Linked DNA regions of Actomonas aquatica. The protein of the gene in region 1 interacts with the protein of each later gene in a pairwise test. Links are inferred from orthologs where the notes say so. Each region holds a gene or a part of one and is shown on either strand. Other genes may lie near its edges. The genes, in order: recA and dprA.

What was found.
Region 2: the proteins of recA (region 1) and dprA interact in binary tests that used the Bacillus subtilis proteins (3 or more experiments, as listed by UniProt). The link is inferred for Actomonas aquatica from one-to-one orthologs.

What each region holds. Positions count from the first base shown.
Region 1 is NZ_CP139781.1:3,861,800-3,869,196, forward strand. The notes cover bases 2,822-5,607. They hold recA (recombinase RecA), read right to left. Parts: upstream 4,863-5,607; coding sequence 3,780-4,862; downstream 2,822-3,779. Other genes in these bases: K1X11_RS15030 (PDZ domain-containing protein), read right to left, coding at 2,822-3,003; K1X11_RS15035 (tetratricopeptide repeat protein), read right to left, coding at 2,918-3,790; K1X11_RS15045 (glutaredoxin family protein), read left to right, coding at 5,222-5,557. Outside these bases: K1X11_RS15020 (ABC transporter permease), read right to left, coding at 1-1,586; K1X11_RS15025 (ABC transporter ATP-binding protein), read right to left, coding at 1,715-2,434; more of K1X11_RS15030, read right to left, coding at 2,530-2,821; gltB (glutamate synthase large subunit), read left to right, coding at 5,707-7,397. UniProt on the Bacillus subtilis protein: Multifunctional protein involved in homologous recombination, DNA repair and competence.
Region 2 is NZ_CP139781.1:2,408,222-2,415,831, forward strand. What follows is about bases 4,612-7,610. They hold dprA (DNA-processing protein DprA), read right to left. Parts: upstream 6,671-7,610; coding sequence 5,552-6,670; downstream 4,612-5,551. Other genes in these bases: nrdR (transcriptional regulator NrdR), read left to right, coding at 4,612-4,623; K1X11_RS09435 (hypothetical protein), read left to right, coding at 4,620-5,126; K1X11_RS09440 (histidine triad nucleotide-binding protein), read left to right, coding at 5,202-5,540; K1X11_RS09450 (NAD(P)H-hydrate dehydratase), read right to left, coding at 6,667-7,610. Outside these bases: K1X11_RS09415 (GAF domain-containing hybrid sensor histidine kinase/response regulator), read left to right, coding at 1-2,361; tRNA guanosine(34) transglycosylase Tgt, read right to left, coding at 2,354-3,487; K1X11_RS09425 (anthranilate synthase component II), read left to right, coding at 3,564-4,130; more of nrdR, read left to right, coding at 4,156-4,611. UniProt on the Bacillus subtilis protein: Protein that helps load RecA onto ssDNA during transformation. Binds cooperatively to circular ssDNA, is able to bridge different segments of DNA. Favors the loading of RecA onto SsbA- or SsbB-coated ssDNA and formation of RecA-DNA filaments.

The DNA.
Region 1 (7,397 bases):
TTGAGGTGGCCGTCGGCGGAGAGACCGTTGAGTCCGAGACGACGGGTGCGATGACCGGAAATGAGTTCCACGGACACGCCACGAAAGGGCTCGGCTCGCACCACGCCGGGGAGTTGGGCGAAATCATGCACGGCGCGCAGCGGACCGGGTTCGACGAGCGAGACGGTGACGGACTGCCGCTGCACGACGTCCCATTGGAAATCGAGCACGAAGCGGATGCCGTCGCGAAAGGCGTTGGGGATGATCAGAATGCCGGTGGCCATGGCGAGCGCGATGGCGGTGAAGCAGGCCTGCCACGGTTTACGCTCCAGGTTGCGCAGGGACATGCGCAGCGTGACGGAGAACCAGCGGGAGATGCCGGCGCGCTCCACGAGAGAGGGGCGAAAGCTCGCGGGCGGCTCGGGACGCATCGCTTCGGCGGGAGCGAGACGCACGACCTTGCGCACCGCACCAGCCACACCGAGCAGGGCGGCGGCGGAGCTGGCGATCAACGCGCCGAGGATGGCGCCGGTGGCGGGCACAAACTCCAGCTGCGGGAAGCGGAAGAACAGGTGATACATATCCACCAGTTGATAGCCGAAGGCGAAACCGCCGAGCGCGCCGAGCAGCGTGCCCACCACCACGATGGCGAGGGCGAATTTGATGAAGTGCCATGCGATGGTGCGGTGGTTAAAACCGAAGGCCTTGAGAACCGCGATCTGTTCGCGTTGCAGCGCGATCTGTCGGCTCATCACCGAGTGGGTCATGAACGCGGCGACGCTGAGGAAGACCAAGGGGAAGCCGAACGAGAGGCCTTCGAGCACGCGGATTTCGTCGCTCACGCGCACATCGGAGGGATGGTCGTCGCGGCCGTAGGCACCGAGGCCGCCGTAGGGTTCGAGGATGCGATCGAGCTCGGCGATGACGCCGGAATCGGACGCTCCCGGAGCGAGGGTGAGGGCGACGGTGTTGAAGGCGCCCTCGAGGTTGAAGGCCTCGGCGAGTTCCTGTTCGCGCATCCAGAAAATGCCGAAGGTTTTGTTGTCGGGCAGAGCGGAACCGGGTGGTGCTTCGAAGACGTATTGCGGGGCGAGCACGATGCCGGCGATGCGCAATTCGAGTCGGCTGCCGTTGAGCACGGCGGCGATGCGGTCGCCGGGCTGGAGGTCGTTGGCTCCGGCGAAGGCTTCGCTGACGAGCACCTCGTGGTGGCTCGTTGTATCCAAAAGTTGGCCACGCCGGAGGTAGAGTTGATGCAAGACCTGCGGGCGTCGGTCAGGGAGGGAGTTGATGAGCCCGGAAGCGGGGGCGACGACGGCCGGGAGATCGAGGGTGACGCGCACCTCAATGCTGGTTTCGAGGGCGGCGACGCCGGGGATGGCTGCGAGTTCGTCGCGCACGCTGTCGGGCGCGCGTTTGAGGGCGGCGAAGACTTCGCCGAAGTGGTGTTGCTCGTAGTAGCCGTCGCGCGCGGTGTTGAGCGATTTGATCAGGCTGCGCGTCATGATCATCATTGCGAGTCCGCAAGCCATGACGAGGGCGACGGCGAGGGCCTGCGATTTCAACGCGCGCAGGTCGCGCAGCAGTTTCAGATCGAGCAGGTCCATGAGCAGAAGACGGGTAGGGCGTGACCGCCGGGCGCGCCGTCGGTGGTAATGGCGTCGGAGGGGCAGGGGGGCGGTCGGCCCGGCGGTCCGACCCTATCTTGGCATTGCGGCGCGTTTGTCGTCATCGGCTACCATTCCAGTTCGCTCACGGGGCGCGGGGAGGGATTGAGGCGCGGTTCGCTGAGGTGGCCGTCGGACATGGTAAATACGCGGTCGGCCATCTCGGCGAGGATGGCGTTGTGGGTGATGACCACGGTGAGGGTGCCGAGCTCGCGGTTGATGCGCTGGATGGCTTCGAGCACGAGGATGCCGGTCTTCACATCGAGCGCGCCGGTGGGTTCGTCGCAGAGCAGGATCTCGGGTCGTTTGGCGATGGCGCGGGCAATGGCGACGCGTTGTTGTTCTCCGCCGGAAAGCTGAGCGGGGAAGTGGTGCGCGCGGGCGCTGAGGCCGACGAGATCGAGCGCCTCGGCCGGGTCCATCGGGTCGCGGGCGATCTCGGTGATGAGGCCGATGTTTTCGCGGGCGGTGAGTGACGGGATGAGGTTGTAGAACTGAAAGACGAAACCGACGACGTCGCGGCGATAGGCGGTGAGGCCGGCCTCATCGGCGCGACCGACGTCCCAGCCGCGGTAGTGGAGCGAACCGCCGGTGGGGGTATCGAGGCCGCCGACGAGATTGAGCAGGGTGGATTTGCCGGAGCCGGAAGCGCCCAGGAGGACAACGAGCTCGCCGCCGGGCAGATCGAGGTCGACCTCACGGAGCGCGCGCACTGCGGCGTGTCCGGTGCCGTAGGTTTTGCTCAGGCGACGGGCCACCAACAACGAAGAGGCGTCAGGCGTGCTCACAAACCTGCAGCCAAGTTGCACTGCGCGTCTGGCGCAAGCGTGACGCCGGGATGGACGCGAGATAGCGAACCGGTCTGGGCGGCGCGACGTGCCGGCTAGTTTGCCGGTGGGGTCTGCAGGATGATGGGGAGCATTTTGTCGCGGCGGCGGATCTCGAGTTTCACCGACTCGTCGTGGCCGAGGGTGAAGGCGGCGGTGATCTGCTTTTGCGTCATGTCCAAGGTCAGTTGACTATTGATCGCGATGATCTCGTCGCGGCGCCGCAGGCCGCAGCGGTCGGCGATGCCACCGCGGGTGATCCTGGTCACGTAAATGGGTTTGTTACTGTCGGCGGGTTGGGAAACCGCGAAGCCGAGCACGACGTGGCGCTCCGTGTTCACGTCGACGCGATCCAGTTCAACGACGGTGTCGTCCTCGCTGGCGCGACCGATGGTGGGCGCCAGGGCGAGACAAAGCGGAAGCAGCAGCGCGAGGGTGAGGCGCTTAGTTTTGGTCGTCGTTGGCCTGAGGGTCCGGCGCGGGGGTCGGAGTCGGCGGAGGAGGAGGGGGAAGCGAGATCGTGGGGACACCGATCGAAGGTGAGGTTGGGGATACGGAGGGGAGGGAAGGGGAGGTCGGACCGCCGATGGTCGGCTTGGGCAGAGTGACCTTGGTCGGAGCCGGGGCAACGGGCGGAGCGAAGCTGCGGTCGGGTTCCGGTGCGGAGGCGGCCACATCGCCACGCGGATCGAGTTTGCCGAGCTCAGCCTTGAGGGTCTCGAGGCGGGCTTCGGCTTTGGTGATGCGGTCGGGATACTTGCGCAGACGGTGTTTAACCTGATCGACGGAGCTTTCGCCGATGCCGTTTTCGGCGCCGAGCATGAGCCAGGCGAGGCCTTCGGTGTAATCGCGTTTCACGCCGCGGCCGCTCACATACATGGCGCCGACGTTGTGCATGGCGGTGTTGTTGCCGGCGGCGGCGGCGCGACGGTAGAGATCGAGGGCCTTGGTGTAATCCTGCGGCTGATTGAGCAGGCCGTCGTGGGCGATCTTGCCGAGGCGGAAGAGGGCCTCGTGATCACCGTCGGCGGCGAGTTCGCGCAGGATGGTGAGGGCTTGGGCGGGGTCGGCGTCGACTTTGCCCGGGTAACCCTCCTCCAGCATGATGGCATAGTGAAGGCGGGCGGCGGGATTGCCGGCCTTGGCGGCGGCGATCATCTCGTCGACGTCGGTCCAGGAGACACCGCCGCCTTCGGTGGAGAGCAGGATGGGTCCGCCGTCGGATTGCGCCGACAGGGGGAGGGCAGGCCACGCCAGCGCGAGGCCGGCGAGGCTGGAAACGGTGACGAGGAAGCGACGGGGAGTCTTAGGACTCATCCTTGTCGGCTTCTTCGCCGGTGACGCTGGTGCCGCCGGTGACATTCACTTTGGCGTAGACGGCGTCCATGACCTCCTTGGCGAGCTCGGGCTTTTCCTTGAGCGTGGCCTTGGCGGCGTCGCGGCCCTGGCCGATGAGGTCGCCCTTGTAGGAGATCCAGGCACCGCGTTTCTCGAGGACCTTGTGTTCGAGACCGAGGTCGAGGACGGAGCCGGTGGTCGAGATGCCCTCGTCATACATGATGTCGAACTCGCACTCGGTGAAGGGGGCGGCGACCTTGTTTTTGACGATCTTGATCTTGGTGCGGTTGCCGATGACCTTGCCGTCGGGCTGCTTGAGCTGCTCACGGCGGCGGATGTCGATGCGGACGGAGGAGAAGAACTTGAGGGCGCGACCGCCGGGGGTGGTTTCGGGGGAGCCGAACATCACGCCGATCTTTTCGCGGATCTGGTTGGTGAAGATGCACACGCACTTGGTCTTGTTGACCACGGCGGTGAGGCGGCGCATGGCCTGCGACATGAGGCGGGCCTGGGAGCCGACGGTGGCGTCGCCCATCTGGCCGTCGAGTTCGGCCTTGGAGACGAGGGCGGCGACGGAGTCGATGACGATGACGTCGATGGCGTTGGAGCGAATGAGGGTCTCGGCGATGTTGAGCGCGTCCTCACCGGAGTCGGGTTGGGAGACGAGCAGGTCGTCGAGGTTCACGCCGACGACGCGGGAGTATTTTGGGTCGAGGGCGTGCTCGACGTCGATGAAGGCCGCGAGGCCGCCCTTGCGTTGGGCTTCGGCGATGACGCTCAAACAGAAGGTGGTCTTACCGGAGGATTCGGGACCGTAGATTTCCACGATGCGGCCGCGGGGCAGGCCACCCACGCCGAGGGCGAGGTCGATGGCGAGCGAGCCGGTGGAGATCGTCTCGACCTGCATGCGGGTGTTGTCGCCCAGACGCATGATGGAGCCCTCGCCGAATTGCTTGGTGATGGCGCTGATGGCGAGGTCGACGTTCTTGCGGGCGGCGACTTCGGTGGTGGGGGCGGCGGCGGTGGTTTTGGCGGGGGCGGAACGGGCCATGGAACAGGAAATAGCGGGTTGATGGTGACGGAAATGCGGCGAAACGATGCCGCTTTGACTAAAGAAACGAACCGTGGCGCGGGAATCTTTCAGCGCAAGCGCGGACGCGGGACGTTTGCGGCGAAAAAAGCACGAAAGGATGCTCGAACCTTGCCTGAGCGGGCGGGGGAAGGACCGTCCTCCGGAGCGGTGCGCTGGATCGGAAAACCCGGTCGGGCCGGTGGCTTAGGAGATCAGCCCTGCTCGTCAGCTCCATTAATGAAGGAAATAAGGGGAACTATCCGCTTGATAGGTCCGAAACCCGCTCTTTATTTCCCGGGACTTTTGTCCCGGTTCACACCCAAGCAAATATCTGTCCTATGAAGATCAAAGCCTACCTTAAGCCTCATTGCGGATGGTCGATGGGCGTCCGCGCCATCATGCAGAAGTATGGCCTCCAGTATGAGGACATCGACATCATCAACAACCGCGACAACTACGCCGAGATGGTCCAGAAGTCCGGTCAGCCGCTCTCGCCCTGTGTCGAGATCGACGGCGTGATGCTGGCCGATGTGTCCGGCGAGGAAGTGGAGAATTACATGCTCTCCAATGAACTGGTGAAACCGACCGAAAAAGGAACCGACGTGGCCACCAACGCCGGCTGCTCCGACGAGGAGCACGAGAAGATGGCCTCCCAGACGATTCGGTTCTTCTAAGCGAGGTCACGCCCAGCTTCCACTCTCCGGGGCCGGACTCGCTTTTAGCGACCGGCCTTTTTTATCCCCACGCGAGACCGCGTCCTCGGCGTGGCTCCTGCTCCTTCTCTCCCCGACTTACTGCCAGTTCACCCTCTCCAGCACTTACTATGGCTCAATTGATTCCGTCCCCGCTCTACCATCCTGACCAAGAGCACGACGCCTGTGGCGTCGGCTTCATCGCTAAAATGACGGGCGAGCGTAGTTACGACGTCATCAGCCGGGCGGTCGCCGCCCTCAAGGCGCTGGCGCACCGCGGGGCGATCGACGCCGATGCCGTGACCGGCGACGGCGCGGGTCTGCTCACCCAGATCCCGGTTGAGCTCCTGCGCGAGCATTTGGAAGGCAAGGGCAAGAACCTCTTCGCCGATGAGGACCTCGGCGTGGGTATGATCTTCCTGCCGCGCAACGACGACTACGCCCAGTCGCACTGCAAGAAGATCGTGAAAGAGGCCGTCGAGGCCGAGGGTCTCGCTTGGCTCGGTTGGCGCAACGTTCCCACCTCCAACTCCTGCCTCGGCCGCAAGGCCATCGAGACGGAGCCGGTGATCGTCCAGGCCCTCGTGGGCCGTCCCGAGGAAGTCGACGCCGACGAATACGAGCGCAAGCTGTTCCTCGTTCAGAAGATGGCCGAGCGAAAGGTCAGCGAGGAGAACGTGAAGGGCTTCTACATCTGCTCCTTCTCGTCGCGCACCATCGTTTACAAGGGCATGCTCACGCCGCAGCAGATCCGGAAGTATTTCCTCGATCTGAAGTCGCCCAAGTTCACCAGCGCCTACGCCATCTTCCACCAGCGCTACTCGACCAACACCTTCCCGATGTGGCATCTCGCCCACCCGTTCCGCATGGTGGCGCACAACGGCGAGATCAACACCATCCGCGGCAACCGCAACCTGATGCGCGCCCGCGAGAACTCGCCCTTCCACGGCGTGTGGGGCGATCGCTACGACGACCTCAAGCCGCTCGTCCAGCCGCACGGTTCCGACTCCGCCACCTTCGACAACGCCCTGCATCTGCTCACCCTCGGCGGCCGCAATCCCCTGCACGCTGCCATGATGATGATGCCGCCGGCGTGGGAAACCGACGACGACCTCTCCGACGAGGCCAAAGCCTTCTTCCGCTATCACGCCACCATGATGGAGCCGTGGGACGGTCCGGCTGCCGTGGCCTTCACCGATGGCAAACTCATCGGCGCCTCCCTCGACCGCAACGGTCTGCGTCCCGCCCGCTACAAGATCTATGACGACGGTTACGTCATCCTCGCCTCCGAGGCCGGCCTCGTCTTCGACTTCCCGGGCAAGGTCGTGGAAGCCGGCCGTCTCGGCCCCGGCCGCATGATCGCGATCGATCTCGCCGAAAAGCGCTTCTACCACGACGACGAGATCAAGGCCAAGTTCACCGCCGACCCGCTCTTCAAGCAGTGGTGCGAGGAACACCTCGTGGACCTTCACACCGCCGCCGGTGCCGACACCGCCGGTGCGCCCGACGCCGCCGACTCCACGCCCGCCCAGATCGCCTTTGGTTACGAGAGCGACGAAATGGAGATGGTCATGGCCCCGCTCGCCGAGGGCAAGGAACCGACCGGCTCCATGGGTGAGGACACCCCGCTGGCCGTGCTCTCCCGCCGCCCGCGTCTCCTCTACAACTACTTCAAGCAACTCTTCGCCCAGGTCACCAACCCGCCCATCGACTCGATCCGCGAAAAAGCGGTCATGTCGATTTCGATGTTCATCGGCGGCCGCCTCGGCCTCTTCGAGGAGCTGCCCAAGACCGCCGGCCTGCTCGAAGTCGATACGCCCGT
Region 2 (7,610 bases), 1.5 Mb from region 1 along the record:
CCCATCGACCCGGACCTCGGCCTCGAACTCAACCGCATCGTCGTCGAGCAGGGACATCCGCTCATCCTCGAGGATCCGACCGCGGTGCGCGCCGCCCGGGGCGAAAATAACTCGATCAGCCTGATCGAAGCGTATGCCGGCTACCCCATCTGCACGCCGGACGGCTTTGTAATTGGCGTGTTCTGCATTCTCAGCCCGACGCCACAGCGCTGGCAGTCACAGGAGCTCGAACTTCTGCATGACCTCAACCAACTGGTCCAATCGGAGATCGCCCGCATCCAACAGCGGGTGGTCAACGAGGCCGCCTTGCAGGCCAGCGAAGATCGCCTGGCCAAGGTGCTGGGCTGGGCCGATTGTTTGGTCTGGGAAGCCGAGGTCGACTGCGACTCCGAGCACTGGGACTGGCACTTCAATATCCAGCCGTCGGGTCTCAGTCAGCGGCTGTTTGGCAGTCGCGTTTTGGCCAGCAGCGAGGGCCTTTACTACAAACTCCATCTGCCCGACCAACCCGACATGGATCGTCGCTGCCGTGAAGCCATCCTCGGCGGCGCGCCCGGTTACCAACAGGAGTTTCGCATCATCAACCAGGACGGGTCCGAGACGTGGCTGAGCGAAAGCGTCACCATCTCCGCCCTCGGCAACAAACGCTACTGGTTGGTCGGCGTGGCCACCGACATCACCCTGCGCAAGCGTCTCGAACAGGAAATGACCCGGGCCCGCGACAAAGCCGTCGAGGCTTCGCGACTGAAGTCCCAGTTTCTCGCCAACATGAGTCACGAAATCCGCACTCCGATGAACGGCATCATCGGCATGACGGACGTGTTGCTCGCCACCGAGTTGTCGGACCAACAGAAGCAGATGACCGAGGTCATCCGCCAGAGCAGCGACGCCCTGCTGCTGATCATCAACGACGTGCTCGATCTGTCGAAAATCGAAGCCGGCATGTTGAAGATCGAGCGCGCTCCGGTCGCCCTGCGCGACCTCCTGCAGGAAGTCACCGAACTGTTTGCACAGCCGGCCCGTGCCAAGGGGCTGGACCTCGATTGTCACATCGACTCCGCGGTCCCCGACACGGTTCCGAGCGACAGCCTGCGCCTGCGACAGATCCTCTCCAACCTGATCGGCAACGCCATCAAGTTTACCGAAACCGGCCGGGTGGCGGTCGACCTGCGGATCAGCACAGCGCCCCGCCAAATCCGTATCACTGTTTCGGATACAGGCCCCGGCATCCCTGCCGCCGAGCAGGACCGTTTATTCACCCCTTTCGTTCAGGTGGACGGGTCTTTCACCCGCCGCCATGGCGGCACCGGGTTGGGTCTGGCCATCTCCCGGGAGCTCGCCGAGCTCATGGGCGGCACCATCACGTTGAAAAGCCAACCCGGCGAAGGGGCCGCGTTCACCATCGAACTACCCGTGGAGCTACCGGCCGCCGAATCCCCCGCCGAGCCGGTTGTCCCTCCCTCCCCTCCCCCCGTAGCACCCGCGACCGCCGCCGCACCGGAGCCGACCGCCGCGGAAACGGCACCTGTCGCCACACCTGAGAACACGGCGTCGACCGACCTCGCCCGCGTGCTCTTGGTCGAAGACAACGTCACCAATCAACTGGTCGCGTCCCTGCAGCTCCAACGGATGCGGGTCGGCTTCGCCATCGCCAACCACGGCGAGGAAGCCTTGGAGATTTTGGCCCGGGAGACCTTCGATGCCGTGTTGATGGATTGCCAGATGCCGGTCCTCGATGGCTACACCGCCACGCAGCGCATCCGAGCCGGGGAAGTGGCGGGACTCGATGTAAACATCCCCGTCATCGCCCTGACCGCCCACGCCATGGTGGGAGACCGCGACCGCTGCCTGGCCGCCGGCATGAATGACTACGTGGCCAAGCCCATCACCATGCGCTCCCTGCAGGTCGCTCTCAAAAATTGCGGGGTGCTGCGGTCCGAGGACGCTCCCCTCCGCCCGAGAACTCCTGCCGCCGCGGCGACCCGCCCGTTGAATCTGCAACCCAGCGTAATCGCCGAATACCGGGAGCTTCCCGGCGAGCACCACCCTTCCCTGCTGGAGGATCTGTTGCACGAATTCTGTGACAACGCCCCCGCTGAGATGAAAAAGCTGCGCAAACATGTGGAGCGAAACGAGCCTGCCGAGGCCGCTCGCCAAGCCTTCGAGGTCGCCGGCTTGTGCGCCAACCTGGGTGCCAACGAGGGACGCAACACCTTGCTCGCCATGAGTGAGTCGCTCCGCCACGGCGACCCGTCCACCGCCCTGGCCCAGCTCAACGCCTGCGCCCCCCTGATCACCGAGATCGCCGCCGAGGCGCAACAGCTCCTCGATAAACTGGGCCACGAAAAACCGACTACTTGAGCCCGGCTTCGTAGCGCTCGATCCAGGCGAGGTGCCACGTGCCGTAATCGCCGGCCTCAATGTGGGCCCGCGCCTGCGCCATCAGATCGAGGTAGAAGTGCAGGTTGTGCAGCGTGAGCAGCGTGCCCGCCAACATCTCCTCCGCGATCACCAGATGCCGCAGGTAGGCGCGGCTGAAATTGCGACAGGTGTAGTTGGCCAGCCCCTCGACGATCGGGTTCGGATCGCTGCGGAAGCGCTCGTTGCGCAGGTTGATCGGTCCGTCCGGGGTAAACACCAAACCGTTACGCGCCACGCGCGACGGCAACACGCAGTCGAACATGTCCACGCCCAGCGCGACCATTTTGAGCAACTGCGGCGGCGTGCCCAGGCCCATGGTATAGCGGGGTTTGTCGGCCGGCATGAAGGGCGTCGTCGCGCCCACCTGTTTGAGCATTTCCGGCTCAGGTTCGCCCACACTCACGCCGCCCACGGCGTAGCCCGGCAGGTCGAGCGTGGCCAACTGCTCGGCCGCCTCGCGGCGCAGATCGTCGAAGGTCGACCCCTGCACGATGCCGAAGAGGTGGTGGCGCTGCGCCAAAAAGCCCGAGTCGACCGCGATGTCGCGACATTGCTTCGCCCAGCGAAAACTCCGCTCCACCGCCGAGGCGCAGGCATCCCGCTCGCACGGCCAGGGCGGGCACTCATCGATGACCATGGCAATGTCGCTGCCGAGGTTGGTCTGGATCTGCATGACCTCCTTGGGCCCGAGGAAGAGCTTCGCGCCGTCGAGGTGGCTTTGGAACTCGATCCCGTTGTCCTTGAGCTTGCGCAGCTTGGCCAAGGAGAAGACCTGGAAGCCGCCGCTGTCGGTCAGGATCGGTTTATCCCAGCCCATGAACTTGTGCAGGCCGCCCATCTCCGCGACCAGTTCGCTGCCGGGGCGCAGATTGAGGTGGTAGGTGTTGCCCAGAATGATCTGCGCGCCGATTTCGCGTAAGTGGGCCGGTGTCAGCGCTTTGACCGTCCCCTGCGTGCCGACCGGCATAAAAATGGGCGTCTCCACCACCCCGTGACGGGTGCGAAGACGGCCGCGACGGGCGGCGGTAGCTGTATCGGTGGTAATGAGATCGAAGTGGGCGGGCATGGCGCTGCGACAGCCTACCCGGACGCTTGACCCCGCTGTCAATCCGCCAGCTAATGGCCGGCTACTCAAGTTCGCCGTGCTTCTCGTCATCGACAACTACGACTCCTTCACCTTCAACCTCGTCCAGTATTTCGGGCAACTGGGCGTGGAGCAGCGTGTTTTTCGCAATGACCAGATCACGCCCGAGGAGGCCCTCGCCCTCAATCCCGAGCGCGTCCTCATCTCCCCCGGCCCCTGTTCGCCCAAGGAAGCCGGCGTCTCTCTCGAGATGATCGCCACCTTCGCCGGCAAAGTTCCGCTCTTCGGCGTCTGCCTCGGCCACCAGTCGATCGGCCACTACTTCGGCGGCAACGTCGTGCGCGCCGACCGCCTCATGCACGGCAAAACCTCGCCGATCACCCACACCGATACCGACGTGTTTTCCGGCCTACCCCAGGGCTTCGCCGCCACCCGTTACCATTCTCTGCTCATCGAACGCGCCTCCCTCCCCGACTGCCTCGCCATCACGGCCGAGACCGCCGAGGGCGAAATCATGGGCATCCGCCACAAAACCCTGCCCATCTGGGGCGTCCAGTTCCACCCCGAGTCCATCGCCACCGAAGGCGGCATGAAGATTCTGGAGAACTTTCTGGCGCTAAACTGATCCCAAGTCCGCACGTAAGCACACCATGCGCTGTCCCAAATGCACTTCGATCGATGACAAGGTCATCGACTCCCGCATCAGCAAGGAGGGCAACACGATCCGTCGCCGCCGTGAATGCCTGGAATGCGGGCACCGTTTCAGCACGACCGAAACCCTCGTGCGCGAGGGCCTCTCCGTGATCAAACGCGACGGCCGCCGCGAGGACTTCGAGCGCAGCAAACTCGCCCGCGCCATCAACGCCGCCTGCCACAAGCGCCCGATCGACGAGGAGCAGATCGCCATGCTCATCGAGGACGTGATCGACGCCCTGGAGGCCCAGTTCGACACCCAGATCCCGTCGCGCCACATCGGCGACGCGGTCATGCAACGCCTCTCCCGCATCGATCAGGTGGCCTACGTGCGCTTCGCCAGCATCTACAAACAGTTCCGCGACGCCTCGGAGTTCATCCACGAGATCAACGCCCTCGATCGGCCGAAGACGCCTCAGGTATGACCAAGCTCGCGCGCGAAGACCTGCGCCGCTTGCACCTCGTCAATGCCCTCTTTGCCCACGTCACCGGGCAGGACCTGTATTTGGCCGAGCAAATCAAGAGCGCCATCACCTTCAGCCTCGCCGAGTTCGAGGCCCAGACCCGAGAGCACCCGGAGTTCGCCGCCCAATACGACGCGGCTTTCAACAACGCCGCCGCCAAGCTGCTGGAGGACTCCTTCAGTCACCTGCCCCGCCACGGCTTTTTTCACTGGGACGCTACCTCGACGCTAACCGCCGCCGAGCCGCTCTTCGCTCGCGCCGAACTCATGACCGGCCTCAAGCGCCTCACGCCGTTCCGCGAGTCGACCCTGCTGGTGACCAACCTGCGCCCGGCCTTCCTGCCGCCCGACAAGCGCCAGACTCCCAAACGCAAAGAGCGTTACGCCGAGTCACTCACCTACATCCGCGAACTCGCCGCCGCCCGCACCGCCCCGTCGGCCAACCTCAATTTGCTGTTTCTCTAGCGGTCCGCCCCACGACCGCCCCGCGGACGATTTTTTCCGTGTGTTCCCGGCCGTCCGTCGGCCAAGCTGGGTCTCATGCCCACCCTCTTTGAGAAGATCATCGCCCGCGAAATCCCGGCCAAGATCGAATGGGAAGACGAGTTTTGCATCGTCATTCACGACATCCAGCCGCAGGCCCCGCTCCATCTGCTCATCATTCCGAAGGAGCCCATTCCCCGCCTCGCCGAAGCCGGTGACAACGATGGCCCACAGCTCGGTCACCTCCTGCTCATCGCCCGCGAAATGGCCAAGAAATTCGACCTGGCCAACGGCTTCCGCGTCGTGATCAACAACGGTCCCGACGGCTGCGAAAGCGTGCCCCATCTCCACGTCCACCTGCTGGCCCAACGCCAGATGCAGTGGCCTCCGGGCTGAGCTCCACGCCCTTACGTCGCCTCGTAGCGGCCGTCGGTGCGCTTGGCCAGGCGGCGCTGCAGTTCGAGCATCATCAGCGCGGTATTCACCTCGCTGATACCGAGCCCAGTCAGCCCGACCAGTTCGTCCGGGCCAAGTTGGGCGCCGCCGGCAAAACACGCCATTACCTTGGCCTCCGTCGGCGCCATCGGCGGACCTTCGTCCTCGACCGGCAACTCCGCCTGCGCGCCGATGCGCTGCGGCTTGAGTCCGTCGAGATAGGAAAACTCCGCGAGGATATCGTCCACGCAGGTCACCAGAGTCGCCCCGTCGCGAATGAGCTGGTGACAGCCCGCGCTCGTTGGCTGATCGATGCGGCCCGGCACCGCAAAAAGTTGCCGCCCCTGCTCGCCCGCAAATCGCGCCGTGATCATCGAGCCGCCCGCGACATCCGACTCGATCACCACCACGCCCTGCGACATGCCCGCGACGATGCGATTGCGCATGGCGAAGGACTGCCGGTCGGCCCTCCGGCCGAAGGGAAACTCACTCACCACCGCGCCGTTCGCCGCGGTCTGCCGGTAGAGATCGAGGTTCTCCGGCGGGTAGATGATGTCCATGCCAGTGCCGAGCACCCCCACCGTCGGACCACCGGCATCGAGCGCCCCTTGGTGCGCGTGTGAATCGATACCCCGCGCCAAACCACTCACGATACAAAAACCCGCCCGCGTGAGTTCACCGGCCAGTGCATGGGCAACCTTCTGACCATAAAGGGTGGTTTTGCGGCTGCCGACGATGGCGAAGCCGGGACGATCAAAGGTGTAGTCACCACGCTGATACAGCCCAATGGGCGGATCATAAATTTCGCGCAATGCCGCCGGATAGTGTTCGTCGACGCAGGTGACGAATTTCGCCCGCGCTTTGGCGATGCGAGCCTCCTCGCGAGCGAGATCAAAGACCTGTTCCCAGCCCACGATCGTCGCGCTCGTTTTGGGCCCCACGCCCTTCACCGCTTCGAGGGCTTTGGCCGGTGCCGCCAGCACCGCTACTGGATCCTCGCCAAACGCTGCCAACAAACGGCGCAGGTTTACCGGCCCGATGTTGGGCAGCGCATTGAGCACCAGGTAAGCCTGAGCCGCCGTGAGGTTCATGCCGCCGGATCCGTGCGCAGCACGGCGTTGAGGTGATCGATGATGGCGGTCGTGCGCACGACCACTTCGCCCTGCGATCGCGCGACTGCGCGCGCCGCCAGACCTTGCCAAGTGACAGCCTGCGCCGCAGCGCGGATGGGCTCCGTCGGTTCGCCGGCGAGGAGCCCGCCGATCAGGCCCGCGAGGATGTCGCCACTGCCACCGCGTGCGAGCACCGGCCCGCCGTCGATGCCGTGGTATATCACTCCGGCGTGCTTGATCGTCGTGATCGGCGCTTTGCGCACGACGTGAGTTTTGGACGGGTCGATGGCCTTCTCGATGCGGGCATACTCGCCCGCATGCGGCGTGAGCACCCGCGGTGCGGTCCCGAGAGCGATAAGGTTGCTTTGCAGGGCGTCGGCATCGAGCACCATCGGTGTCGTCGCCTGGCGAATAAGCTCGGCCACGAGCGCATGCGTTTCCGGTTCGCGACTGAGCCCGGGACCGATCACCAACGCTTGCGCGCGGGAAAGCTTTTCGCGGATGGCGAGACCACTCTCGATCGCAATGCCGCCGTCCGGGGTTTCCGCGCACCCCATCCACATGATTTCCGGCCACTGTGCGGCCATGGCCGCAGCGATCGATTCCGGCACACACGCCGTCACCAAACCCGCGCCGCTGTGCAGCGCAGCAATCGCACTCATCGCCACCGCGCCCGGATAACTGCGCGAGCCGCCGACGATGACGACATGGCCGAAGGTGCGTTTGTCGGAGTGGGCCGGACGCAGCTGGCGGAGCGGATTCAGCACCGCCGTCGTCAACACCCGCTGCTCACCCGGCGACGCGTCGGTGAAGAACCCCAGATCGAGGTAACGCAGCCGGCCCGCGTTGGCGCAGTTGAGCAACGGAGTTTTGAGAATGCCGGTGGCGTATGTGACATCGGCGCGGAAGGCGCCGTCTT